Regions from separate parts of the Sodalis praecaptivus genome, predicted to be linked through region 2. Evidence: predicted binding sites of a transcription regulator. Region 2 holds the regulator's gene; the other holds the start of a gene.

Region 1 (7,498 bases), 1.9 Mb from region 2:
GAATGAATACCGCTTCGTTGCCGTAATCCTTGACGATCCGCTTTAGATTGGCGCTCAGGGTGTCCAGCGCTTCATCCCAACTGATGCGCTCAAATTTACCTTCGCCACGCTTGCCGACCCGCTTCATCGGATAATTCAGGCGGTCGGGATGATTCATACGGCGGCGTATAGAGCGGCCGCGCAGGCAAGCGCGCACCTGATGATCGCCATACTGGTCGTCGCCGGTGTGATCGGTTTCCACCCAATACACCTCATCATCCCGCACGTGCAGGCGCAGCGCGCAACGGCTGCCGCAGTTTACCGAGCACATGCTCCAGACAACGTTATCTTGCGCGGCGGCGGGCGCGATGGACTCGGCGTGCGCCTGGCGAAAGGGCAGAGGCAGGGCATGGCTGGCCAGCAATAAACCGCCGGCCGCGGTGCCGCCTTTAAGCAGGTTACGCCGGCTGATTGCGACCGGCTCCTGCGGGGAAAAGGAATTGGTTTTCATCGATCACCCATTGATTGCTCACAAAAATTGAACCGTTTAGCGCAAGCTCAGTTAATATGTTATGGAAACTATTGGCTTGCAGGCTAATGATGAACCTATGAACGGATGCGTAACTTGCTTTCACGCAATGTTATTGCGGTTATTCGCCGTCCCTGCCTGAGAATGTGACAGGGATAGCGTTATTGGCGACGTTATCGCGTTATGGCGCGCCGGTGCCAAGTGCCAAGTGCCAAGTGCCAAGTGCCAAGTGCCAAGTGCCAAGTGCCGAGTGCCGAGTGCCGAGTGCCGAGTGCCGAGTGCCAAGCGCCAAGTGCAAGGCGAGATGCTTGCGGGCGCAGCAGGACAGCAGTCCGTAATGCGGCGACACAGGCCAGGAATGAGGGGCGCAATACCCATTCATATCAGTCGCCGCCGGTCCGGCAAGGTCTGTTTTTTTTCCTAAGCACAACGGATATCAAATGATTACACTTCGAGATATGACCGCGGCGGAGTTTGCCGTTTATCTGCCTAGCGCAGTTGAAGAGTACGCGCGCGATCTCAGCGACAACCATGGCTATTCGCTGAATGTTGGGCGCGATAACGCCGCGCGCATAATGCATGATTATCTCCCGGACGGGCATGAAACCGTCGACCATCGATTGTGGTGCATCGTGCGCGATGGCGAGCTGGTGGGCTATCTGTGGGTCAGCTTGCGCGATCGACCGCAGGCTTATATCTGCGATTTCAGTATTCTGCCCCCTTGGCGCCGCCGAGGCTACGGCCGCGCCGCGTTGACGGCGCTGGATAACGAACTTGCGGCCGCGGGATGTACCGAGGTGGCGCTGCGGGTGGCGGCGAATAATCCCCACGCCCGCGCGTTGTATGAAAGCAATGCCTTCCACCTTACCGGCTATACCATGGCCCGCCAGCTGGTACAGCAGTGAGAAGCCAGCGCGTTCGGGCCACTTGCGCCTGATAGCGCTAGCCTGTGCGGCGCGCTGCCGGTTAAGGCGGGTTTACGACGGCGCGATGCGGGTTCACCGCAAACCCATCGGCCCTCGGGAGGCTTAGGATGACTTCAACCCTAATTTCCCGAAGGCGCGGGTGACTTCGACGCCATCGCGCCGGCAAGGCGCAGAATTACTTCAACCCCATGGCATCGCGCAGGGTATAAAACAGATCGGTCTGGTCAGTCAGGCCGGCGACATTGGCCGCGTGGGGACCGTACGCGGCGATGCGCAACTGGGTTCCAGTATGGCCCTGCGATTCAGCGTCCTCTGAATTACCGTAGCTGATGGCCATTACCGCGCCGTCTTTGGTGATAAGCGCCTGTGTCAAACCCGGCGCCTTGGCGTCAGCCTCGATAATCTGGCTGGAATGCGCATGGTCAGCGGTCACCACCACCAGCGTATTGCCGTCGGCGCGGGCAAACGCCAACGCCTGCTGTACCGCCTCATCCAAATCCACCGTTTCGCCGAACTGGCCGCAAGGATTGGCGGCATGATCCTGTTTATCGATGGACGCGCCCTCCACCTGCAGGAAAAAGCCCTGCGGATTGACTTTCAACAAATCAATGGCCTTGCGGGTCATCATCGCCAGCGTCGGCACGCTGGCGCTACGGGACGGATTGTCGACACAGGTGACGGGCTGCCCATCGACATTACCGTGATAGACGGCTTTAGGCCCCTGCCAGCGTACCGGCATGTTGCCCTCGGCAAACAGCCCGAGCAGCGGTTGCTGCTGATTCGCGACGGTGACGGCGTTCAGACTCTCAGCATCGTCCACCAGCCGGTAACCCCGCGCCAAGGCCTGTTCCCGCAGGCTTTTTCCCTGCCACTGGCCGGCCTTCGCCTGCTCGGCAAATGTCTTGCCGCCGCCCCCCAGGGTGACGTCGGCCCGCGCCGCCAGCAATTGCTCCGCAATCGAGCCGCGGCCATTATTTTCCAACGCCTGGGCGCTGCAAAGCTCGCTGGTCTTCTCCGGTCCATAACATTTGCGCGAGCTGACGTGGGCTACCAGCGCCGCCGGCGTGGCATCTTCCAGTTCGGCAGTGGACACGTTACCGGTGGCTTTACCCGCCGCTTTGGCCATTTCCAGAATCGTCGGGCGGTCTTGTCCGCGCACGTCTACGCCCAGCGCACCATTGTATGTTTTGACGCCGGTCGACCAGGCGGTGGCCGATGCGGCGGAATCGGTAACATAACTCGGTTTATGGCTGGTCTTATCCAATGAGTAATGGGTGTACTGACCGGTTATTGGCAGCGCGTCTATGCCCGGAAACATCTTTCCCGCGCCATAAGCATAATTACGCGCGGCGGTGATTTCGGAATCCCCCATGCCGTCGCCAATAAGCAAAATGACGTTTTTAGCCTGGCGGTTGCTTAGCGCGGCGGCCAGCGCGGCGGTCTGATCGCCTTGCAGGCGGCGGGCGCCGCCGGGTTGGGTGATATCGCCGTGGGCCGAGCGATCGGCCAACACATCATCCGCGGCCATCGCCGGCGCGGCAATACCGGCGCCGGCAAGAAGAACGGCGCTTATTACCAGAGAGAGAAGTGAAGCTGAACCAGAGGAATGCGGCATAATAACAGGACTCCCATTGTCATTTTAGTGTCTTAAACCTGACCGGAGTCTACGAAAGCGCGATGACGTTTTTATGACAGCGCCACGCCCGCATTGCTGCGCCGGCGCTACAGCGGGATGCCGTATTTCGGCGGCGTGGTTACTGCTGCGGGCGGCGTGTCGTGGCGGAGTCGGCGCTCTGGGCGGCGTGCGCGACAGGTGCCGGGCGGCAGGTATGGCAGGCGCGGCGGCGCTCTGGCGCACGAGGTAGCTTGGATGCGCCGGCGCTACAGCGGGTGGCGCAGTTGTGTCTTGGGAGCTACGATTATAAGCATGCTTATTTACTGACGTTTAAACGGATATGTCGATGACGACACTTGCTGATATCTCGGCGATGTTAAAACACGCCCGCCGTCACGCCGGTCTATCTCAAGAAATGCTGGCGCAGCGCGCGGGGGTGGCACGTACTACCGTGGCGCGCATGGAGACACAGGCCAACAATGATATGAGCGTCTCCGCGCTGGTGCGTCTGCTGGACGCCGCGGGGTTCGATTTACGCGCCGTCTTGCAGGGCGACTATTCCCTTGAGCGTTTTCTCACCCGGCAGCGACAGGACGAAAATGTCCGCTGATAAGGGCCATAGTGCCGCGCCGCGGCATGACCTAACGCGCGAGGTTGTCTGTTTATTAGGGGTTTGGCGACATGCTTCGAGCTGAAAGTCAGGACGATAATTTGACCACCAGGGTTAACCGGGCCGGTCAGGGCTTTTCGTTCAAGGTCCTGACCATTAACACCCATAAAGGTTTTGCCGCCTTTAATCGGCGCTTTATTCTGCCCGAGCTGCGGGAAGCCGTCCGTACCGTCTCGCCGGACGTGGTGTTTTTGCAGGAGGTGCTGGGCGCCAACGAGAAACACGCCAAGCGTTTTGAGAATTGGCCCGTGGTGCCGCAATATGAATTTCTTGCCGACAGTTTATGGGAGGATTTCGCTTACGGCCGCAACGCGGTCTACCCCGATGGCGATCACGGTAACGCGCTACTCTCCCGTTTTCCCATTCGCCGATATCAGAACGTGGATATCTCGGTGGCGGGAGAGGAGAAGCGCGGTATGCTGCACTGCGAACTGGCGGTACCGGGTTACGCGGGCGCCCCGCTGCATATGATTTGCGTTCATTTAGGGCTGCGCGAGCAGGACAGACAAGCCCAACTGCGGCAGGTGAGCCGTCATGTCAACGCGCTGCCCGGCGATGCGCCGGTGGTGGTAGCGGGGGATTTCAACGACTGGCGCCAGCGCGCCAGCCCGATTCTGCACCGCGCCGCGGGGTTAAAAGAGGTGTTTACCGAAGCCCATGGCCGGCCGGCCCGTACTTTTCCCGCGCGTTTTCCCCTGCTGCGGCTGGATCGCATCTATGTGCGCAACGTCCGTATCAGCCAGCCGACGCTGTTAGCGAAACGTTCCTGGTCTCATTTGTCCGATCACGCGCCGCTGGCGGTGGAGATCCATTTATGAGTAAGCCTGACACCATGAACATGGAGTGGCGCGAAGGCAATCGCATTAAGCTTCTGGAAAACGGCGAAGCGTTTTTTCCGCGCCTGCACGAGCGAATTCACGCCGCCGAAAAAGAAGTGCTGCTGGAAACCTTTATCCTGTTCGAGGATAAAGTCGGCCGCGAACTGCAACAGGTGCTGATTGCCGCTGCGCAGCGCGGCGTGCGCGTGGAATTGACGGTGGACGGTTACGGCTCGCCCGACCTTTCCGACGATTTCGTCGCTGCGATGACCGGCGCCGGCGTCCGTTTTCGCTACTACGATCCCCGACCGGCGTTTATGGGAATGCGCACCAATCTCTTTCGCCGCCTGCACCGTAAAATCGTGGTGGTGGATGCCCATTTGGCGTTCGTCGGCGGCATCAACTTTTCCCATGAGCACTTAAGCGATTATGGCCCGCAGGCCAAACAGGACTATGCGGTGGAGATTGAGGGACCGGTGGTAGAGGATATCCACCGCTACTGCCTGCGTGCCTTGTATAAACGCGACGAGCAGCGCAATTGGTGGGGACGTCGCTCCCGCCCGCCGGCCCCTAACCGCCGGCCCGGTGATGCCCAGGCGCTGTTCGTTTATCGTGATAACGATGAGCATGCAACCGATATCGAGCAGCATTATCTGGAAATGCTGCGCAGCGCCAAGCGCGATGTGATTATCGCCAACGCCTATTTTTTCCCCGGCTATCGCCTGCTAAAAGAGATGCGCAACGCCGCCCGGCGCGGCGTCAATGTTGTACTGATCGTGCAGGGTGAACCGGACATGCCGATAGTCCAGGTGGGCGCGCGCATGCTGTATCACTACCTGGTGCCGGAAGGGGTGAAAATTTATGAATACTGCCGTCGGCCGCTGCATGCCAAAGTGGCGCTGAAAGATGACGCCTGGGCGACCGTGGGATCGAGCAATCTCGACCCATTGAGTCTGGCGCTCAATCTAGAAGCCAACGTCATTATTCACGATCGCGCCTTTAACCGCGAGCTGCGGGATAACCTTGACCGACTTATCGCCAACGACTGCCAATGGGTGGATGAAAGCAAAGTGCCGCGACAGACCTATTGGCATTTAGCGAAAAGCGTGCTGGTGTTTCATTTTCTGCGCCACTTTCCGGCATGGGTCGGCTGGCTGCCGGCGCACACGCCGAAGCTGGCGCTGGTGCCCGCGCCGGTGCAGCCGGAAATGGAAACGCAAGATCGTACCGATACGGAAAATGGGAGCGTGAAACCATGAGCCGCTCCTCCTCCTACCAGCGTCACGGCAGCCGGCGCGGCGACGACGCTAAGCGCGGTTGGCTGACCTGGGGCAAAAGAGTCGTTACCTGGCTGTTTTTAATCGCCGTGATCGTATTGATGGTGGTGTATGCCGGCAAGGTGGACTGGGACGACGTGCTGCATGCGCTGAAGAATTATAGCCCCGGCGCCATGCTGGCGGCGATTGGTTTAGTGGTGGTGAGTTACCTGATTTATGGCGTTTACGACCTGATCGGGCGCGCTTACTGCGGCCACAAACTGGCCAAGCACCAGGTGATGCTGGTGTCGTTCATTTGCTATGCCTTTACCCTCACGCTCAGTACCTGGGTGGGCGGTATCGGCATGCGCTACCGGCTGTATTCGCGGCTGGGGCTGTCCAATAGCGCCATTACTCGCGTTTTTACCCTGAGTATCGCCACCAACTGGCTGGGATATATCCTGCTGGCCGGGCTGGTGTGCGCTTTTGGCGTTATCAAGCTACCGGCCAGCTGGGGTATCGGCGAAGTGGCGCTGCGGCTAATCGGCGTCGGACTGCTGGTATTTATCCTGGCGTATCTGGGCTTGTGCGCCTTCTCCAAGCGCCGCCGCTGGACGGTTCGCGGGCAAAAACTGGTGCTGCCGTCGTTACGTATGGCGGTAGCGCAACTGGGGGTGTCCGTTGCTAATTGGATCGTCATGGCGGGCATCATTTATATTTTGCTGAACGACAAAGTGGGCTTCCCGCTGGTGCTGGGCGTATTGCTGGTAAGCAGTATTGCCGGGGTGATTATCCATATTCCGGCCGGGATTGGCGTGCTGGAAGCGGTATTTGTCGCCATGCTGCACGGCCAGTCTATCTCCCATGGCACGATTATCGCCGCGCTGCTTGCCTACCGCGCCCTCTATTTTATCGCACCGCTGCTGCTGGCGATTGTGCTTTACCTCGGGTTGGAAAGCCGCGCGAAGGCCTTGCGTGCCAAAAACGAGCGCGACCTGCAACAGCAAGCGCCGGACGGTGACGAAGCGCCGCCGGCGTAGCGGGTGGGGCGTGATGTCGAGCAAAGCGCGATGGGGCCGCGATAGGCCTGAACTCTGCGCAGGCCATACAGGCTACAGCGGGTTTGCGCGGCTTAAAGCGTGATGTTTCCCTCGATTAACGTCGCGGAATAGCCGCCAATCCAGGGTTCGGCCCGCAGGTAATCCACAAACACCCGCCCGTCGCGCTGCCTGCAGGTGCCTTGACGTACCCGATAACTTTCGGCGAACGCTGGATTGCCGGCAAAGTCACGCTGCGGCAGCAGCCGCGCAAGACAAGCGTTGGCGCTGCCGGTGACGGGATCTTCCACCAGGCAGCCGTGCTCGATGATAAATGCCCGCATTTCAAAATCGACATCGCCCGCCGGGGCATGCCGACCATAAAAGGCAACGCCGGTGGCGCCGCACTGCGCCAGCAGCTCGGCCAGCGCGGTAACTTGCGGTTGCAGCGCTAAGCAGACGTCGGCGCTGGACACCTCGACCATTAACCAGCGAATGCCCATATCCACCACCGTTGGCGCCCCCTTGCCCGTCGAAGGTTCTCCTCCGGCGGCCGCGGCCAACAATCCATAACTCTGTGCGGAAAGCGGCGTCATTGTCGCCTTGGGCGCCTCGAAAGCCAGCATACCGTCACGGGCGATAGCAATTGTGACGTTACCGATGCCGCA
Region 2 (7,498 bases):
TCCCGTTCATAAGCCGCCAGCGCGTCTGCGGCCGCCCGCAGAGCCTCGGGCGTTAGCGTCGCCAGCTCGGGAAGGCGCAGGTTTTCGTCAGGCGCAATCGCCAGTTGCTCAACCGCCTGCCGCCAGCGTTGTTGCAGCTCGTTGCGCTGATGCGCCAAGGCCGTCAGCGTCTCCTCGCCCTGTTGGCACTGCGTAACCAGCAGGTGCAAACGGGTATCCCCCTCGATCTTCGCCGCGGCGCATTGGTCTACCTCGGTCTGCTGCTGCTGCAACTGCTGCTCGGTGCGCCCGGGGGACAACGTTTGATAGGCATTTATCGCTGGATGCTGGGTGGCGCCGCACAGCGGGCACGGTTCACCGGCGCGCAGAGCGCGGCGCTCATCCTCCAGCCGGACAATACGCCGTTCCAGCTCCAGCGTGGTTTTCGTCTGCCTCAGCAGCCGGGTTTTGTCCTCCAGGCTGGCGTGCAGCGCCGTTTGCTCCTGGCTTAACATAAACCGCGTTTGCAGGCGTTGGGACTGCTGCGACTCCTCCTGCCGGAGCCTATCCGCCAGCCCCGAGAGCTGCGGCAGCAGGGTGGTCAGCAACAGATAATGGGGCCGCTGCCCCTGCCGCCGTTTCCAACGCGTCTCGAACGTGGTGCCGCTCTGCGCGTGGACCTGTTCTTCCCGCTGCCGTTGCGCCTCGGCAAAGCTCAAGCTTAGCGCCTCGCGCTGCTGTGCCAGCCGCTGACTCTCCGTTAAACGCTGCTGACCTTCCGTTTGTAAAGCGGTAAGCCGCAACCGTTGCTGCGCCACGCGCTGTTCCAGGTCTCGGCAATGGGTTAGCGCTTCATCGCGGCGAGCGAACTGCTCACGCCACAGCGGGAGCTGCTCACCCCATAGGCGGCAGGCGGCATGGCGGTCCAGCCAGTCACTCTCCTCCTGCGCCTGCTGACGAGCCTGATGCAGCGCCTGCTGCTGTGTCGCCAGAGCCGCGCTTTCCTGACGATGGCGCTGTTGCAGCGGCACAAGCTGACGCTTGAGGTCCTCCTGTTGTTGCCGCAGCGTGGCGATCTGCTGATCCAGCGGGATAAGCTGTTCCTCTATTATTTGCTGATGCCGGCGCTGATCCTCCTCGTGCGCGGCCAGTTGCTCATCGGCGAGCCGCAGCGCTTGCGCCAGCGGCTGCAGCCGCGCCTGATCCTGCTGCTGGCGCTGCTGCAACTGGGCCAGCTCCCCCTCGGCGCGGGTACAGGCCTGCGCGTCGCGCCGCTGCTGGTCCAGCAAAGGGCGCAACGCCTCCGCCGGCTCCGCCGCGGCAAGGCGAGCCAGATCCGGCGCTGCGGCCTGCACCTGCTGCGCGGCCTGCAAGGACGCCTGCTGCGTCTGCGCCAGGGCCGTCTGCCGCTGCGTCCGTTCATTCAGCCAAGCCTGATGACGCTGACGTACATGGCGCTGCGCGTTCAGCCGCTGTTCCTCCTGCCGCCGCTGCGTCAGTTCGTCCTCGAGCGCCGCCTGCTGCTCACCGGTCAGCATTTCAATGGCGCCCGCGCGAGCTTCCCACTGCGCCAGCTCGGTGCGGACCGCTTTATTACGTTCAAACACATCGGCGGAGATGCGGCCATAGATATCGGTGCCCGTCAGCTCCTCGAGCAGCCCGGCGCGGCTTTTGGCGTCAGCATTCAAAAACGCGGCAAAATCGCCCTGCGCCAGCAAAATGGATTTGGTGAACCGCGCAAAATCCAGCCCCGTCAGTTCGGCTATCAGGCGTTTTTTATCGCTGATTTTATCCGCCAAAATCAGGCCGTCGCTGATGCGAGCCAGCTCCACTTTCACTCCCTGCAGATTACCGTCAGGTTGATTTTTCGCCCGGCGCTGGCTCCAAAACGCACGGTAACCGACCCCTTTAACGGCGAACTCCACTTCGGCAAGCGCTTCCGCGGTATGGCGCGTCATCAGCTCCGGGCCAGGGTTGTCCTTAAGGCGCGGCGTCTGGTGATAAAGCGCCAGACTGATGGCATCGAGCAGCGTGGTTTTCCCCGCGCCGGTCGGGCCGGTGATGGCGAACAAGCTACTGCGATCAAAGGGGGCGGCGGTAAAGTCGATTTTCCATTCACCCTGCAGCGCATTCAGGTTTTTGAGGCGCAGCGTCAGAATTTTCATGCTTCCGCTCCCTCCCGGCCATCGTGTACATCGCCGACCACCTGTTCAAACAGGCCCCGGATGCGCTGGCAGCGGGGTTCATCCGGCGCCTCCTCCAGCGCCAGCCGCCGTTCAAACACCTCGCTCACGCTCAATTCGCTAAGCGTCTCCTGCTGTAACGGATGAAGGCCGCTAGACCGCTGCTCGCGGCTGCGGCGCAGCAACACCACCTCTACCGGTAACGGCTCCGCCAACGCCTGGAGATGCTGCTGGATGTCGGTGAGATAGCCGTCGGCCACAACCTCAATGTCCAGCCACACCGGGCGTTCGCCGCGATAATCAGCATAGCCGCGCAGCTGCCGCTCTATCTCATCCACAGGGCCTTTGATAAGCCGCATTGGCTGCGTTTCGGGCACCGTCAGCGGCGTTATCCGCGGCGGCAGACCGTCCTGGAAAGTAACCAGATTGACCTGTTTCGGCTGGCCCGCCTCATCAAAACTTAGCGGTATCGGCGAGCCGCAATAGCGGATGCAGTCATTGCCGCCGATAATCTGCGGCCGGTGAATATGGCCCAGGGCGATATAATCCGCGGGCGGGAACAACCGCGCGGGAAAAGCATCGAGAGCGCCGATGTAAATATCGCGCACCGAATCGGTGGTGCTGGCGCCGACCGTCGTGAGATGGCCGGTGGCGATAATCGGGACCGGGGAGGGGAGCGCGTCGCGCAACCGCTGCGCGCGTAGATACAGCTGCTGATAGCGCTCGGCGATGGCGTCAAGCAGCGCCTGCTGCTTTTCACCGCCCGACAGGCCGCCGCGGCTGACCAGTATATCCCGCGGCCGCAGAAAGGGAACGGCGCACAGCACCGCGCCCGGCGCGCCGTGGCGATCGTCTAGCACCCACACCTGGTCCTCGCCGTTGCCGCCGGCCACAATGCGCGTATTCAGGCACGCCAGCAGCGCGCGAGATTCATTGAGCGTTGCGACCGCGTCATGATTGCCCGCCAGCGCCACCAGGCGACAGCCGGTCGGCTGCAGCGACACGACGAAACGGTTGAATAATTCGCGGGCATAACTGGGCGGTGTACCGGTATCGAAGACATCGCCCGCTACAATCAAGGCGTCCACCTGGTGTTCATCCACCTGACTGATAAGCCACGTCAGAAACGCCTGATGTTCGTCGGCGCGGTTTTTGGTGAAGAACGACTGACCCAGATGCCAATCAGAAGTGTGAATAATGCGCATGACGCTCCAGCGGCAAACAAATCGATGGGGCAGTATAAACCGTGCCGCCGGCGCCTGTCGTCCGACGGGGGGAATTTTGCGGCGCCGATTCCCGAAAAGAGGATAAGCCCTCCCGTGCGACGTCATTCCGCGCTGAGCAACCGCGCGCTTGGCTGCGCGCTCCGCCGTTGCCGTGGCGCTATACGCGCCGCTACCCCCTGACGCTCGGTTACCCGAAAAGAAACAAGATTCTGCGTAAGGCGCTGACGGCGCGGCTGCGGCGCATTGATTAGTAAAATTCGCCAATTTTCAGCGTGTTATGGTATCAAAACGTCGTCTGTTGCCGCCGGGTGCCGGCGTCAGTTAACGATAAAATCTATTTCTTTTTAGATAAATGAGTTTTAATAAATATGTCACAAAAGTGACGCATAATGCCGGCACCTTGATCATGACGATTTATGGCGGAGAAACGATGGCGAGACGCATACTGGTGGTGGAAGACGAAGCGCCAATCCGGGAAATGTTGTGTTTTGTCCTGGAGCAAAACGGCTTTCAGGCCATCGAGGCGGAGGACTACCCCTCCGCGGTCAATCTGCTCGCGGAACCGTACCCTGACCTGGTGCTACTGGACTGGATGTTACCGGGAGGGTCCGGCATTCAATTCATCAAACAGATGAAACGCGAAGCGCTATCGAGGGAAATTCCCGTTGTGATGCTGACCGCGCGCGGTGAAGAAGAAGATCGCGTACGCGGGCTGGAAGTCGGGGCCGACGATTATATTACCAAACCCTTTTCTCCCAAAGAGCTGCTGGCGCGGATAAAAGCGGTGCTGCGGCGCATCTCCCCGATGGAGGCGGAAGAGCGAATCGAGCTTCAGGGCCTGAGTCTGGATCCCGCCTCGCATCGGGTGACCGCCAACGAGCAGGCGCTAGATATGGGGCCGACCGAATTCAAGCTGCTGCATTTCTTTATGACCCATCCTGAGCGCGTCTACAGCCGCGAGCAATTGCTGAATCATGTATGGGGCACGAATGTCTATGTGGAGGATCGCACGGTGGATGTCCATATCCGCCGTTTGCGTAAAGCGCTTGAATCCGGGGGGCATGACCGTATGGTGCAAACGGTGCGCGGTACCGGTTACCGCTTCTCCGGGCGCTATTAAATACGGCGCAGGCGGGCAGCGCGCGCGGTCTGCTCAAACCTTGCTGCCGCGGTAGCGGCCGTTGATGGTACGCTTGCGCACCGGCGATGACAGCGCGCAGAGGCGGAACATGAGTCAGATGGAAAGGATGCGATGCCCGCGGTCAGCGGACGCATGATGAGCCGGTGGCCGCGCTACAGGGGCCGTCGCGAAGGAGATGCCGTTGCTTGAACCTATTACCTGGCGCAGATTGTTGCTGGAAGGGGTGCTGTTTTGCCTGCCGGCGCTGCTGTTGTCGTTGTTCATCGGCCACTTGGGCTGGCTGTTGGCTCTGTCGCTGCTGGCGGCGCTAATGCGCAATTATTATTTTCAGCTGCGGCTATCGCATTGGCTATGGCGCAACCCGGGGCGGGCGCCGCCGGCGGGCGGGGGCAGTTGGATTTCGCTATTCTATGGTTTGCACCGTATGCAACTGCGTCAACGCCGCCGGCGGCGCGAGCTGGCGATGTTGTTTAAACGCTTTCGCAGCGGCGCCGATTCGCTGCCCGATGCGCTGGTGATGTTAACGGGTGACGGCCATATTTTCTGGTGCAACGGCCTAGCCCAACAACTGCTCAGTTTCCGCTGGCCGGAGGATAATGGACAACCGATCCTCAATTTGTTGCGTTATCCAGAGTTTAATGATTATTTGCAGCGGCAAGCGTTTCAGCGACCGCTTACATTGCAGCTGAACAATCAGCACTGGGTGGAGTTTCGCGTTATGCCCTATACCGACGATCAGCTATTGATGGTGGTGCGTGACGTCACGCAAATGCGGCAACTGGAAGGGGCGCGGCGTAACTTTTTCGCTAACGCCAGCCACGAATTGCGCACGCCGCTGACGGTATTGCAGGGGTATCTGGAAATGATGACCGACGATAGTCTTGACGCCCACATGCGGCAGCGGGCGGTGCAGACTATGCAGGATCAATCCCGGCGCATGGAACGCCTGGTCGCCCAATTGTTGGAGCTGTCGCGTATCGAAGCGGCGCCGCAGGGGGAAACCCACACGCCGGTGGATATGCCGACCTTGCTCAAGCGTTTGCAGGCCAGCGTCGAGGGGCTCAGCCAAGGACAGCATCCGCTGGTGCTGCGCGTCAATCCGCGGTTATGGATCAACGGCAATGAAGAGCAACTGCGCAGCGCGGTATCGAATCTGATGTACAACGCGGTTATTCATACGCCTCCCGGCACCCGCATCGAGGTCAGCTGGCAGCGCAGCGCCGAGGGGGCGACGTTTCAGGTTAGCGACAACGGGCCGGGTATTGCGCCGGAACATTTGCCGCGCCTGACGGAGCGCTTTTATCGGGTGGATAAAGCCCGTTCGCGCCAAACCGGCGGTAGCGGCCTGGGTCTGGCCATTGTCAAACATGCGTTAAGCCATCACGATGCGCGGCTGGATATCAGCAGCGCGCCGGGCGAGGGCACCCGTTTCGGTTTTACCCTGCCGGCGCGGTTGATTACCCTGCCGCCGCGAGTGGACCCTAGCGTTTCTCCTCTTTCACCCCAGGCCAGAGAGTGATGCGCGGTTTTTCCCTCTTGGCCGGCGCCCTGTTCGCTAGCTGCCTGCTGGGGGGGCATAGCGCGGCGCTGCGCGCGCAGCCCGTTACGCCGGCGGCGCCGATTCCGCTCCTGACCGGTACGTTAACCAGTACCGGCTCGGATACGCTGGCGTCGCTGATGAGCGGCTGGGCGGCGGACTTCAGTCGGCGCTATCCCGAGGTCGGCGTGCAAATCCAGGCGATGGGTTCCGCCGCCGCCGCCGCCGCGCTGGCGGCCGGCACGGCGCAGCTGGGCCCCATGAGCCGCCCGATGAGCGAGCTGGAAATCGCCGGCTTTCGTCAGCGTTACGGCTATGCGCCGCTGGCGCTACCGGTGGCGCAGGATGCGCTGGTGGTCATGGTTAATCAGGCCAATCCGCTAGAAGCGATTAGCCAACGCCAGCTGGATGCGATCTTTTCCGTCACTCGTCAGTGCGGACAGGCGGCGCCGATACGGCGTTGGGGGGACGTGGGGTTAACCGGAGAATGGCGCACGTTATCGCTACTGCGCTACGGCCGGAACACCGCCTCCGGCACCCAGGGATTTTTTCGCCTTCGGGTGCTTTGCGGTGGAGATATGCAGCCAACGGTCAACGAACTGCCCGGATCGGCGGCGGTCGCGCAGGCGGTGGCCGCTTCGGTGAACGCGATTGGCTATACCAGCATGGGCTTCCACGCCCGCGGGGTGAAGCGGCTGGCGATTATCGATGCGGCTGGCCACACGTTAACCGCCGATGCGCAGACATTGCGCCGCGGGGAGTACCCTTTCACCCGCCCGCTCTTTCTCTACGTCAATAAACCGCCGGGTAAATCCCTTGACCCCCTGACATTGGCATTTCTGGCGCGCGTTTTGTCCGCCGAGGGACAAGAGCAGGTTAGCCAGGCAGGGTATGTGCCTTTGACGCAATCCCAACGGCTGACGGCGCGGCGGGCCGCTGGATTGCCTTAAATCGCCAAAGTGAAAATCTCACAACGATCATGAATAAAATTCAATAGCGTTGAAATTTTCTCGTTTGTGCGGCGTTAGGTGAAGTGACACACTGCGCCTGAGACATATAGACGTCTGGATGTCCCTTCATTCCGAAGCGTGACTATACCGTCGCTAAACTAACGCGATCATCATGAGGATGACGCCCTCCTGGAGCAGTAAAATGCAAAGAACCCAAGCCCCTTTCCGCGCCGATGTGGTCGGCAGTCTGTTACGTCCCGCCGCGATAAAGCAGGCCCGCCAGCGTTTCACCGATGGCGAGATAGATGCCGCGCAGCTGCGCGCCGTGGAAGACAACGAGATTGCACGCGTCGTCGCGGAGCAGCGCGCGCTGGGGCTGCAGGTCGTAACGGACGGGGAGTTCCGCCGCGCCTGGTGGCATATGGATTTCTTTGAAGGATTGGACGGGGTGGAAGGGTACCAGCCCGACCACGGCATTCAAT

The links. The regulator PhoB, encoded in region 2, activates phosphate uptake and scavenging genes when phosphate is short. The targets are predictions, from matches to a motif close to CTGTCATAAAACTGNCNNAT.
Region 1: phoA (alkaline phosphatase) is a predicted target of PhoB. The motif match lies at 3,110-3,129, and genes of this name have one in related genera.

The regions. Positions count from the first base shown of each region.
Region 1 covers NZ_CP006569.1:632,300-639,797, forward strand. The annotation lists gene SANT_RS02885 (DmsA/YnfE/YnfF family dimethyl sulfoxide reductase) at 1-490, opposite strand, end outside; gene SANT_RS02890 (GNAT family N-acetyltransferase) at 949-1,413, shown strand; gene phoA (alkaline phosphatase) at 1,610-3,049, opposite strand; gene SANT_RS02900 (helix-turn-helix domain-containing protein) at 3,396-3,659, shown strand; gene SANT_RS02905 (endonuclease/exonuclease/phosphatase family protein) at 3,731-4,537, shown strand; gene clsB (cardiolipin synthase ClsB) at 4,552-5,796, shown strand; gene SANT_RS02915 (lysylphosphatidylglycerol synthase domain-containing protein) at 5,793-6,833, shown strand; gene SANT_RS02920 (PhzF family phenazine biosynthesis protein) at 6,926-7,498, opposite strand, start outside.
Region 2 covers NZ_CP006569.1:3,473,178-3,480,675, reverse strand. The annotation lists gene SANT_RS15535 (AAA family ATPase) at 1-2,144, opposite strand, end outside; gene sbcD (exonuclease subunit SbcD) at 2,141-3,367, opposite strand; gene phoB (phosphate response regulator transcription factor PhoB) at 3,819-4,508, shown strand; gene phoR (phosphate regulon sensor histidine kinase PhoR) at 4,711-6,048, shown strand; gene SANT_RS15510 (PstS family phosphate ABC transporter substrate-binding protein) at 6,048-7,016, shown strand; gene SANT_RS15505 (cobalamin-independent methionine synthase II family protein) at 7,219-7,498, shown strand, end outside.